DNA from 2 places in the Massilia putida genome. Region 2 is predicted to be linked to the other one. Evidence: riboswitches for the same ligand, from Rfam matches in the RefSeq annotation. Region 2 holds a riboswitch; the other holds the start of a gene.
What was found. A riboswitch is a leader RNA that binds a small molecule or an ion and turns the genes downstream of it on or off. The one in region 2 is predicted to bind cobalamin.
Positions count from the first base shown of each region.

Region 1 (5,813 bases), 1.0 Mb from region 2:
CGCCGACGACCAGCGTGGGCGCGGACTCGACCTGGTAACTGGCCGTGACCTGGCGCAGCTGGCGCAGGCGCGTCGTCACGCCGAACGAATGCCACGCGTCCAGGAACTGCGCGCGGTCGATGCCGTTCTTCGCCACCCAATCGATGATGGCGTCGTCCTTGTTCAGGCGAATATGGTCCACGTGCACGGCCTTGAATACTTTTTCGTGCATGTCGCCGAGCCGACCCAGCGCTTCCAGCGTCAGGTACAGATGCGCTTCCGGATCGGCCGGGCCCGTCGACGGGATGTGGATGCGGCGCACCGTGATACGGTCGCCCTGTTTCCGGATCCAGTCTTCGAACAAGGGCTCCAGCGCATTGCACACCGGGCAGTGATACATGAAGAACTCGATCACCTCGACCTTCTTGCCGTTCGCCTGTACGGACTGCGGCTGGGCGAGCGTGGCGTAGTCGACGCCGTTCTGCGGGACGGCGGGCGACGCGGATGCAAGGGAGGCGGTCAGGGACAGCAACAGGCCGAGGCCGGCGGCACGCAGGAGCTGCATGGCAATCCTTCAGGTCATGAAAGCCTGAAGATTACCATTTCCGCAAGGAATTATCGACGTCCGACCGGCGGCGGCGCTTCCGGCTTCACGTGAGTCATCCCGTACCACAGGTGCTGCCACCAGTGCTCGCGCGAGTGCACGGTCAACAGGCATCGCTGGTCGATCTCGCCTTTGAACACGGGATCGACGCACTGTTTCGTCGTCAGCGCGTTGCGCTGGTTTTCGGCATTGACCAGCGCAATGGCGAGCCAGAAGGCCAGGCCCGCGAGCACGACCACGAGGCACCAGGCCAGATGGTTCCAGTTGCTCGTGTCGAACAGATGTTCCTCGTCCGGCTTGGACTTGTCGTACATCCTCAGGATCTTGCCTTCGACATCACTCATTGCGCTGTTTCTCTACCTTTGCTGATTTCGCGTTATGTCGCGTTATTTCGACTTCGCCGCTTTCGCCACCAGGGCGTCCATCACCTGCAAGGTCGCCTGGAACAACACGGGCTCGCTGGTGGTCTTGACCGAATTGTAGACGATCGAAGGCGACGTCTGGTACTTGCCGTCGATGATGACGGTCGGCACGCCGTCGACCTTGTAATCGGTCGTGATCTGCGGCAGGCGGTGCAGCTTGGTCATCACGCCGAACGAGTTCCACACTTCCAGGAACTTGTTGCGGTCGATTCCGTTCTTGGCCACCCAATCGATGATCGCGGCGTCCGTGTTCAGGCGCTGGTGATCCACGTGCCAGGCCTTGAACACCTTGCTCTGGAATTCCTCGGCCTTGCCCATCGCTTCCAGCGTGAGGTACAGGTGCGCTTCCGGATCGTTGGGGCCGGAGAACGGCAGGTGGACGCGCTTGAACTGGATGTTGCCGCCCTGTTTTTTGACCCACTGTTCGAGCTGCGGTTCCAGCGCGTTGCAGTGCGGGCAGTGGTACATGAAGAACTCGATCACCTCGACCTTCTTGCCCGTGGCCTGCACCGGCTGCGGCTGAGCGAGCGTCACGTACTCGACGCCGCTCTTCGGGTCGGTCGGCGAAGCGAAAGCGGTGCTGGCGGCAAGCGCGGTAGCGAGCAGGGCAAAACGCAGGGAACGCATAATTTTCCTTCTAGATTGGTTAAGCGAACGATCGCGAGATTACCACTTTTTCGTTCGCCAGCCTTAGCCCTGGCTTATTTATTGCAATTGGCTACCGTCGTAACCAACAGATGCCGCTGACACGTCATTCCCGCGCAAGCGGGCATCCATGCTGAGCCACTTCGATCTGTTCAGTATGGATCCCCGCTTTCGCGGCGGTGACGGCGGAGCGAGCTGCGACTTAAAAGTCGTACCGTGCCGACAGTTTCAGCTGGCGCCCATCGCTCGGATAGATGCCCGATTTGCAGCCGAACGCATTGCTGAAGTAGTGGCGGTCCGCCAGGTTCAGCCCCGTCGCGGCGACTTCCCACGCGCCGAACTTGACGGCGTAACGCGCGTCGAGCGTCGTGTAGGACGGCATGCGCGCGCCGCAGCTGTTGCTGAAGTCGTTGCCGTAGCGCTGGCTGTCGACCCATTGCGCGCCCACGTCGGCCGACTGGCCATTGCCCGGTGCCCAGGCCAGGCGCGCGGTCACCACGTTCTTCGGCACCAGCACCAGTTCGCGGCCGGTGTTCGGGCCGTCCGTGAAGCGGGCCAGCACGTGCTGCACGTGCGCTGCCGCCCGCCAGCCGGCCGCCAGCTGCGCTTCGGCATCGATCTCGAAGCCCTTGCGCTCGGTCGGGTCGAGGTTCGTGTTCGCACCCCAGCCGCCGTTCGCGGTCGGATCGAAGAAGATCTCGTTGTTCAGGCGATGACGGAACACGCGCGCCGTCAACGTACGGCTGTCGTCGCCCGGCGCGTGGCGCAAGGTCGTGCCGAATTCCAGGTCGTGCGACGTCTGCGCCTTCAGGATGTCGATGCTGGTGCGGTAGCCGTTCTCGTCCACGTTCGCCACACGGTAGCTCTGTCCCGCCTTGGCGAACACCTCGACGAGCGGATGGACGCGGTAGCTGGCCTGCGCTTCCCACGCGTTCTGCGATTGCGAGCGGTCTTCCGGCGCGACGTGGGCCACGGCGTCCACGACGTCCTTGTCGAAGTTCTCGTGGCGCGCGCCGAGGGCGACGCGGCCGTCGTGGGCCGGATCGAAGCGCAGCTCGTCGCGCAGGTATACCGCTTTCGACGACTGGCTCGCATCGGCGTTCGAGTACGATGCCGTCGTCTTGCGCTTCCAGCGCGTGACGTCCAGGCCGCCCACCAGTTCGTTGAGCATGCCGCCGACGTCGGACAGCCAGCGGGCACGCGGCGAGAACTGGTCCTGGCGGCCGTCGTACGCATTGGCCGAGCCGAAGGACAGGTAGTTCGACCGCAGGTTGCGCTCGCGGTGCGACAGGTCGGCCGCCAGGTCGACCGCGCCCAGGCGGTACTCGGCGAAGACGTTCGCGCGGTCGGTGTTCAGCGAGCCGAAGTCCTGCGGGGTCGAGGCCTGGCGCGGGTCGGCGTCGAACTGCGCCAGCGTGAGCGAACCGGGAAGGCGCGTCTCCTGGCGCGCGCTCTCGACGTGGATGCCGGCGCGCCCGCCCGTGAAGCGGGTCTGCAGGTTGAGCGAGGCCGTCGTCTGGTCGAAGTCGCTGTTCCGGCGGTAGTTGTTGCTGCCCTGGCGCGCGACGGCGATGTCGGCACTGATGTCGCCAGCGGTCTGCGACAGCTGCGCACGCACGTCGTGCTCGTGGAACGAACCGCCTTCCGCAAACACGGAACCGTGCATGCCGGCGGCGACGGCGCGGCGCGTGGTGATCTGGATGACGCCTCCGGTCGCGCCTTCGCCGTACAGCACGCTGGCGCCGCCGCGGGTGATCTCGATGCGCTCGACCGTGTCGATCGGGATCGTCGACAGTACGGTGTTCGCCAGCTCGTTCTCGTTCAGGCGCACGCCGTCGACCATGATCACCATGTTCTGCGCGCTGTTGGTGCCGAAGCCGCGCAGGTCGAGCGCGAAGTCGGGCGACGAATCGAGGCTCTGGCGGCCGAACACGCCGCCGACCTTGCGGATCGCGCTGTTCACGTCATTGACGCCGGCGCGGCGGATGTCGTCCTGGGTGATGACGGTGGCGCCGATCGGACGCAGGCTTTCGACACTGGGAAAACGGGAACCGGTGATGACGACGGTCGACGGGATGTCGTCCTGGGCGCGAACGGCGCCGGCAAACAGGGACAGGGATACGGCGCAGGCCAGCGCGATCGGCTTGACGGCCGGCGCGCCGCGGGTGGAGGCGGCAGAATTCATTGGATGTTCAATCTTCGTTTGGCCGGCAAGCGTCCCCGCACGCCGGCGTACACAAAAGCGCGGTTTGACACCGGCTTCCCCTGTCTGGCCGGTCTCCGGGCTCCAAGACGGACCGTCCCACCTTCCTATGCAAGCACAGTGGTTATCGGGGCGGCCTGTCGCCGATGCGGCGACGCTTGTTTACCGTTGCGGGGGCAGCACACGTTGGCGACCCGCCGGAGGCGCGCGCTTCGTGTTTCCCGTTTAACTGCACGCGCAGACGCGCGTGCGGGCACCAAACCTGGGGATTATAACCTGTATAGTGTGGGCACAAAAATTACAGCCACGCCAGGGGGCTCGCATGCATCCTCGTTTCAGTGTCCGCTTCGCCATCGCCGCCGCCCTGCTGCTGACGGGCACAGTGCGCGCCGCGCCGGCGTCCGACGGCATCGCCCTCGCCGCACCCGACGCCGCCGCCGTGCGCGTGCCCAGCAGCCCGGACGCCTGGGGCGGCCCGCGCACGGGCCGCGAGCCGACCTTGTCCGACCGCGTCGTCCATTACGACATCGACGCCACGCTCGATCCCGTCAAGCACACGGTCGCGGGCCGCGAACGGCTCACATGGCGCAACCGCAGCAAGGTCGCCGTGAAGAGCGTCTACCTGCACCTGTACATGAATGCGTTCGAGAGCGCGGGCAGCACGTTCTTCACGGAGCGGCGCGAGCGCGACGGCACCTTCCGCTCCGGCGTCGACATCAAGGACGCATGGGGCCACATCGCCCTGAGCCGCGTCGCACAGGGCGGCGCGAATGTGCCGTGGACCTTCGTCCATCCCGACAACGGCCCCGCGACGGACCACACGGTGGTGCGTTTCGACCTGCCGCAGGCCGTCGCGCCGGGCCAATCGACCACGTTCGACATCGACTTCCTCACGCAGCTGCCGCGCGTCGTCGCGCGCACGGGATACTTCGGCACCTTCCACCTCGTCGCCCAATGGTTCCCCAAGATCGGCGTGCTGGAACTGCCGGGCGAACGCGGGGCACAAGCGCCGCGCTGGAACGTGCACGAATTCCACATGAATTCCGAGTTCTACGCGGACTTCGGCAGCTACGACGTCAAGTTGACCGTCCCGCGCGGCTACACGGTGGGCGCGACGGGCGAGCCGCAAGGCGCCCCCGTCGACAAGGGCGGCCTGCGCACGTGGCGCTTCGTGCAGGGCGACGTCCACGACTTCGCCTGGACCGCCGACAGCCAGACGGCGAAGCCCCTCGTCGACACGTGGACCGGCCCGGGCAGCCCGCCCGTGACGGTGACGGTGCTGTACCCGCCCGAATTCGCCGCCAGCGCGGCGCCCGCGCTGAAGACGGCGAAGGAATCGCTGACGTATTTCTCGAACACGCTGGGCCCCTACCCGTACAAGACGCTGACCGTCGTGATCCCGCCCTACAACGCGGAGGAAGCGGGCGGCATGGAATACCCGACGTTCTTCACGGCCGAAGCCTATCGGACGGTCGATGCGCGCACGGCGAACCAGTTCGCGCTGGCCTTCGTCACGATCCACGAATTCGGCCACGGCTATTTTTATGGCCTGCTCGCGTCGAACGAATTCGAAGAGCCGATGCTGGACGAGGGCCTGAACGAATACTGGGACAACCGCATGATGCGCGACCAGGGCCAGCTGGCGTTCATCGCGACGCCGCTGCTGGCCCGCCTCGGCTTCGCGCCCGGCTATCCGACCTTCGACGCCGAACGCACGGCCACGCCGCGCAACGACCCGGCCGATCCGCCCGGCGCCAACGCGTGGTCCCGCCTGCAAGACATCGGTCCCGTCTACACGCGTACCGCGATCCTGATGCGCGACCTGGAAGCGCGCATCGGCAAGGCGCCGATGGAGCGCGCGTTCAAGGAATACTACCGGCGCTGGAAATTCCGCCACCCGAGCGTCGCGGACCTGGCCGAGACGCTGGCCGAGGTAACGGGCCGGCGCGCCGTCATCGAG
Region 1 covers NZ_CP019038.1:5,789,022-5,794,834, reverse strand. The annotation lists gene BVG12_RS28030 (thiol:disulfide interchange protein DsbA/DsbL) at 1-544, opposite strand, end outside; gene BVG12_RS28025 (hypothetical protein) at 595-927, opposite strand; gene BVG12_RS28020 (thiol:disulfide interchange protein DsbA/DsbL) at 970-1,632, opposite strand; gene BVG12_RS28015 (TonB-dependent receptor) at 1,853-3,835, opposite strand; cobalamin riboswitch at 3,905-4,129, opposite strand; gene BVG12_RS28010 (M1 family metallopeptidase) at 4,176-5,813, shown strand, end outside.
Region 1: linked by a shared signal. The riboswitch ahead of BVG12_RS28015 (TonB-dependent receptor) and the one ahead of BVG12_RS23415 (TonB-dependent receptor domain-containing protein) in region 2 are both predicted to bind cobalamin.

Region 2 (5,813 bases):
CAGGGGGCTGCCTTCGCCATCGGTGTTCCTCCACATCTCTACGCATTTCACTGCTACACGTGGAATTCTACCCCCCTCTGCCAGACTCCAGCCTTGCAGTCTCCAACGCAATTCCCAGGTTAAGCCCGGGGATTTCACGTCAGACTTACAAAACCGCCTGCGCACGCTTTACGCCCAGTAATTCCGATTAACGCTTGCACCCTACGTATTACCGCGGCTGCTGGCACGTAGTTAGCCGGTGCTTATTCTTCAGGTACCGTCATTAGAGTCGGATATTAGCCAACCCCGTTTCTTCCCTGACAAAAGAGCTTTACAACCCGAAGGCCTTCTTCACTCACGCGGCATTGCTGGATCAGGCTTGCGCCCATTGTCCAAAATTCCCCACTGCTGCCTCCCGTAGGAGTCTGGGCCGTGTCTCAGTCCCAGTGTGGCTGGTCGTCCTCTCAGACCAGCTACTGATCGTCGCCTTGGTGAGCCTTTACCTCACCAACTAGCTAATCAGATATCGGCCGCTCCAGGAGCATGAGGTCCGAAGATCCCCCACTTTCATCCGTAGATCGTATGCGGTATTAGCGTAACTTTCGCTACGTTATCCCCCACTCTTGGGTACGTTCCGATATATTACTCACCCGTTCGCCACTCGCCGCCAGGTTGCCCCGCGCTGCCGTTCGACTTGCATGTGTAAAGCATGCCGCCAGCGTTCAATCTGAGCCAGGATCAAACTCTTCAGTTTAATCTCTGTTTTGACACTTTCGTGTCATGTCGCTCACTCAAAATACTGACCGTTACTCATTGCTGAGCAACGTATTTTTTTGCGTGAACATTTGATAATTTAAGTATTCAATATCGCCGAAGCGATACTGGCACCTCATCAAACGCCCACACTTATCGACTGTTGATTGTTAAAGAACTTCGTGTTCGGTACTGCCTTGCTGCGCTTGCGAATCGTTTTGTTCGTCAGCAGCAGAGGAATGAGATTATGCAGTGTTTCGCTTAACTCGTCAACCCCTCGTCTGTTTTGTCGCGCCGTCGTTTCCGACTCATTTCATGCGCTGCAAAACAGGAGGCGAACTATAGCAAATCGCATCGGAGGTGCGCAAGGGGGGCTATGGTAAGAATTCTCCAGTTGCTTGTGTGCTATCGTTCCCGCCTTCATCACCCATGGAGCTCTCATGCGCCTCCCGCACATCGCCCCCACGGCCAATCCCGATCTCACCTCGCTGTTGTCTGCCGCCATCAATAACAAAACAAAACCGCTCGGCAGTCTCGGCGCGCTCGAACGGCTGGCCAACCGCCTTGGCCTGATCCAGGAGACCGTCGCGCCCACGATCCGGCAGCCGGCCATCCTTGTGTTTGCGGGCGACCACGGCATCGTCGCGGAAGGCGTGTCCGCCTATCCCCAGGACGTCACGTGGCAGATGGTCGAAAACTTCCTGGCCCAGGGCGCCGCCATCAATGTGTTCGCGCGCCAGAACGATATCGATCTGCATGTGGTGGATGCCGGCGTCAATCACGATTTCGGCGTCCGCGCGGGTCTCATCGACCGCAAGGTGGCGTACGGCACGCGCAACTTCGCGCTCGAGCCGGCGATGACGCCCGAGCAGTGCGCGGCCGCGCTGGAACACGGCGCCGCCCTCGCGGCCAACCTGCCCGGCAACGTCGTCGGCTTCGGCGAGATGGGCATCGGGAACACGACGGCGGCAGCAAGCCTGATGCACAAGCTGACCGGCATCCCCGTCGCCGAGTGCGTCGGCGCCGGCACGGGCCTGTCGCCGGAAGGCGTACTGCGCAAACGGCGCGTGATCGAAGCAGCCGCGCTGCACCACGCCGGCGTCGACGATACCCTTGCGGTGCTGGCCACGTTCGGCGGCTTCGAGATCGCGATGATGGCCGGCGCCATGCTCAAGGCGGCCGCGCTGCGCAAGGTGCTGCTGATCGACGGATTCATCGTGACGAGCGCCCTGCTGGTGGCGGTGGGTATCGAGCCCGCGATTCTGGATTACTGCGTGTTCGCGCACTGTTCCGACGAATCCGGTCACCGCCGCATGCTCGACGCGCTCGGCGCCGAGCCGCTGCTGCAGCTGAATCTGCGCCTGGGCGAAGGCACGGGCGCCGCGCTGGCCCTGCCGCTGCTGCACGCGGCCGTAAACTTCCTGAACGAGATGGCCACGTTCGAGTCGGCCAGCGTCAGCGAAAAGTCGGCTTGATGCATCAAATCAGACTGTTCTTCATCGCCCTGCAGTTCTTCACGCGGCTGCCGGTCCCGGCCTGGGTCGGCTTCGAAGCCAGCTGGCTGCAGCACGCGTCGCGCTACTTCCCGCTCGTTGGCTGCGTGGTCGCGGCGATCGCGGCCGGCATCTATTACGCGGCCGCGCACGTACTGCCCGCGCCCATGGCGGCGGTGTTGTCGACCGCGACGTCGATCTATATCACGGGCGCCTTTCACGAAGACGGCTTTGCCGACACGTGCGACGGCCTGGGCGGCGGCATGACGAAGGAGCGGGCGCTCGAGATCATGAAGGATTCGCGCGTCGGTGCCTACGGCGCGATCGGCATCGTATGCATGCTCGCGACCAAGCTGTCCGCGCTGGCGCTGCTGCCGCCGCGCGTGGCCGTGGCTGCGCTGTTCGTCGCGCATCCTGTCTCGCGTCTCGCCGCGACGGCGCTGATCTGGAAACTGGACTATGTGCGCGGCGAGGGCAAGGCCAAGCCGCTGGCGCAGCAGATGACGAATCACGAATTCGCGATCGCGGCGCTCACGTGCGCGGTGCCGGCCGCGTGCATGCTCGCCGCCGGCTGGATCACCCCGGCCGCGATGCTGGCCGCGGTGCTTGCGTCGACAGCCGCCGCGCTGTGGCTGGGCCGCCTCTTCGTGCGCCGCCTCGGCGGCTACACGGGCGACTGCCTCGGCGCCGTGCAGCAACTGGCGGAAGCGCTGGCCTACGTCGCCGTGCTCGCCACGCTCGGCCACGCCGCCTGGACTGCGGCATGACGCTGTACCTGGTGCGCCATCCGCGACCGGACGTGGCACCTGGCCTGTGTTATGGCGCCAGCGACGTCCCGGTGCCTGACGCGGAACTCGCCCGCGTGCACGCGGCGCTGGCGAAGCAAGACATACCTCACCTGCCCGTCTACGCAAGCCCGTTGCAACGCTGTGCCCTGCTGGCCGAACGCCTGGCCCCGGGCCGCGTGACGCTCGATGCGCGCCTGGCCGAGATGGATTTCGGCGCGTGGGAACTGCGTCCGTGGTCCGCGATCCCGCGCAGCGACGTCGACGCCTGGGCCGCCGATCTCCTCCACTACCGCCCCGGCGGCGCGGAGAACGTGCTCGACGTCGCGCGCCGCGTGCAGTCGTTCGTCGACGACCTGCGGCAACCGTCCGCGCTGATCGTCTGCCACGCCGGCACCATCCGCCTGCTGACAGCGCTGCACGACGGGACGCCGCTCGAACAGGCCGCGCTGCAGGCGGCGCAGACGCCGCATCGCATCGACTACGGGCAACTCGTCGTGCTGGGCGTATAATGTCTGCGTTTTGGTGCTCGCGCCCGTCTCTCGGGCGCAGTTAAACGGGAAACACGAAGCGCTTTACGAACAAGCGCCAACGTGTGCTGCCCCCGCAACGGTAAGCAAGTGCCGCCCGCGTTCGACGCACGCGCGGCAACCGTCTCCACATACCACTGTGCATCCGCATGGGAAGGTCGGACGGCCATACTTGCCAGCCCGGATACCGGCCAAAAGGTGGAAGCGCGCGATTCGTCACGCGCTTCTGTTCACCTGGCTGACGGGGACGTCGGCCGGTTGCCCATTACGAACACATCATGTCAGTTTCCGTTTCCCGGCAGGCCGCCGCGCTTTCGCTCGTCCTTGCCGCTTCCACTTCCGTCCACGCCGCCCCCGTTCCCGATACCGTGGTCGTCACCGCCAACCGCACGCCGCAACGCGCCGATGAGGTAATCCCCGACACCGTCGTCATCAGCAGCGAGGAAATCGCCCGCGCCGGCGCGGGTTCCGTCGCCGACGTGCTGCGCCGCCAGCGCGGCATCGAAATCGCACGCAACGGCGGCGCCGGCACCAACACCTCCGTCTTCCTGCGCGGCGCCAACAGCAATCAGGTCGTCGTGCTCGTCGACGGCGTGCGCATCGGTTCCGCGACCACCGGCGCGGCCGCCTGGAACGCGATTCCGCTGTCGTCCGTCGACCACATCGAGATCGTCTACGGTCCCCTGAGCTCCCTGTACGGCGCGGACGCCATCGGCGGCGTCGTGCAGATCTTCACGAAAAAGAGCGCAGGCCGTCCCGCCTTCAGCGCCGGCGCGGGCGGCGGCACGTATGGCACGAACCAGTACGACGCCAGCGTGCGCGGCTCGACGGGCGGTGAGCACAGCGTGACGTATGCGCTTTCCGGTGCGCACGAAGAATCGGACGGCTTCTCGGCCACGCGTCCCGGCGCGTTCGGCTACAACGGCGACGACGACGGCTACACGCGCAACAGCGTCAATGGCCGCGTCGCGCTGCGCCTGGCGGAGGGCCACGAGATCGGGGCGCAATTCCTGCAGAGCCGGTTGAATGCGCAATACGACAACGGCAGCTCGGCCTTCGACGCCCACAACATCCAGGAAGTCGACAGCTATGCCGTGTTCCTGAACGACCGCATCCTCCCCATGTGGCGCAGCAGCGTCCAGGTGGCGCGCTCGGAAGATAAACTGGGGAGCTTCACGAGCACGGCGCCGTCCGGCAACGCCCAGCTAAACACGCGCCAGGACGAGTTCACGTGGCAGAACACGTTCGACCTGAACGGCGACACGCTGCAGGTGCTGGCCGGCCACCGCAAGGAGCAGGTCCTGTCCAGCTCCGTCAAGGAGGTCAACCGCACGCGCATCACGAATGCCGTCGCGGCCGCGTACGACCTGCGCCGCGGCAGCCACCTGCTGGACATCAGCGCGCGCAACGACCGTTCCGAATACGGGTCGAAGACGACGGGCGCCGCCGGCTACGGCTACGAGTTCACGAAGGACCTGCGCGCCACGGCCAGCTTCGGTACGAGCTTCCGCGCGCCCACGTTCAACGAACTGTTCTATCCGGGCTACGGGCTGGTATCGAATCAGCCGGAACGGGGCCGCAACGCGGAAGCGGGCGTGCAGTATCGCGTGGCCGGCGTCGACCTGCAGGCGAATTACTACCGCAACCGCCTGACCGACATGATCGTGACCGTCACCCCATGCCCGACCCGCACCGGCAGCTGCGCCTATAACGTCAATCACGCGCTGCTGGAGGGCTTGACCCTGGCCGCGGACACGCGCCTCGGCAACCTCGATCTGCGCGCCAGCGCCGACCTGCAGGATCCGCGCGACGAGACGACGGGCAAGCAGCTGGCCCGCCGCGCGCGCCGCCATGCCAGCGTCACTGCCGACTACAACCTGGGCCAGGTGGACGCCGGCGTCGAGCTGCAGGCGTCCGGCCGCCGCTTCGACGACGCCGCGAACAAGAACGTCCTTGGCGGCTACGGTTTGCTGAACCTGTACACTACCTGGCACATGACGCGCGACTGGTCGCTGCTGGTCCGCGTCGACAACGCGGCCGACAAGCACTACGAGCTGGCGCGCAACTACGGCACGGCCGGGCGCACCTGGTTCGCGGGCATCCGCTACGGTCTCCGCTAAACACCATGTACCGACGAGCCATGCAACCTGTTCCACCGCCCCTGCGCCAGCGCGCCGTTCCGATCATCGCAGCGCTGCTGTGCGTTGCGATCGCCTGCCTGCTCATCGCCGGCATGACCGGATCGATCGCCGTCGCGCCGTCCGACCTGCCGG
Region 2 covers NZ_CP019038.1:4,763,277-4,769,089, reverse strand. The annotation lists rRNA gene BVG12_RS23435 (16S ribosomal RNA) at 1-733, opposite strand, end outside; gene cobT (nicotinate-nucleotide--dimethylbenzimidazole phosphoribosyltransferase) at 1,173-2,207, shown strand; gene BVG12_RS23425 (adenosylcobinamide-GDP ribazoletransferase) at 2,207-2,992, shown strand; gene BVG12_RS23420 (histidine phosphatase family protein) at 2,989-3,522, shown strand; cobalamin riboswitch at 3,517-3,750, shown strand; gene BVG12_RS23415 (TonB-dependent receptor domain-containing protein) at 3,819-5,660, shown strand; gene BVG12_RS23410 (FecCD family ABC transporter permease) at 5,681-5,813, shown strand, end outside.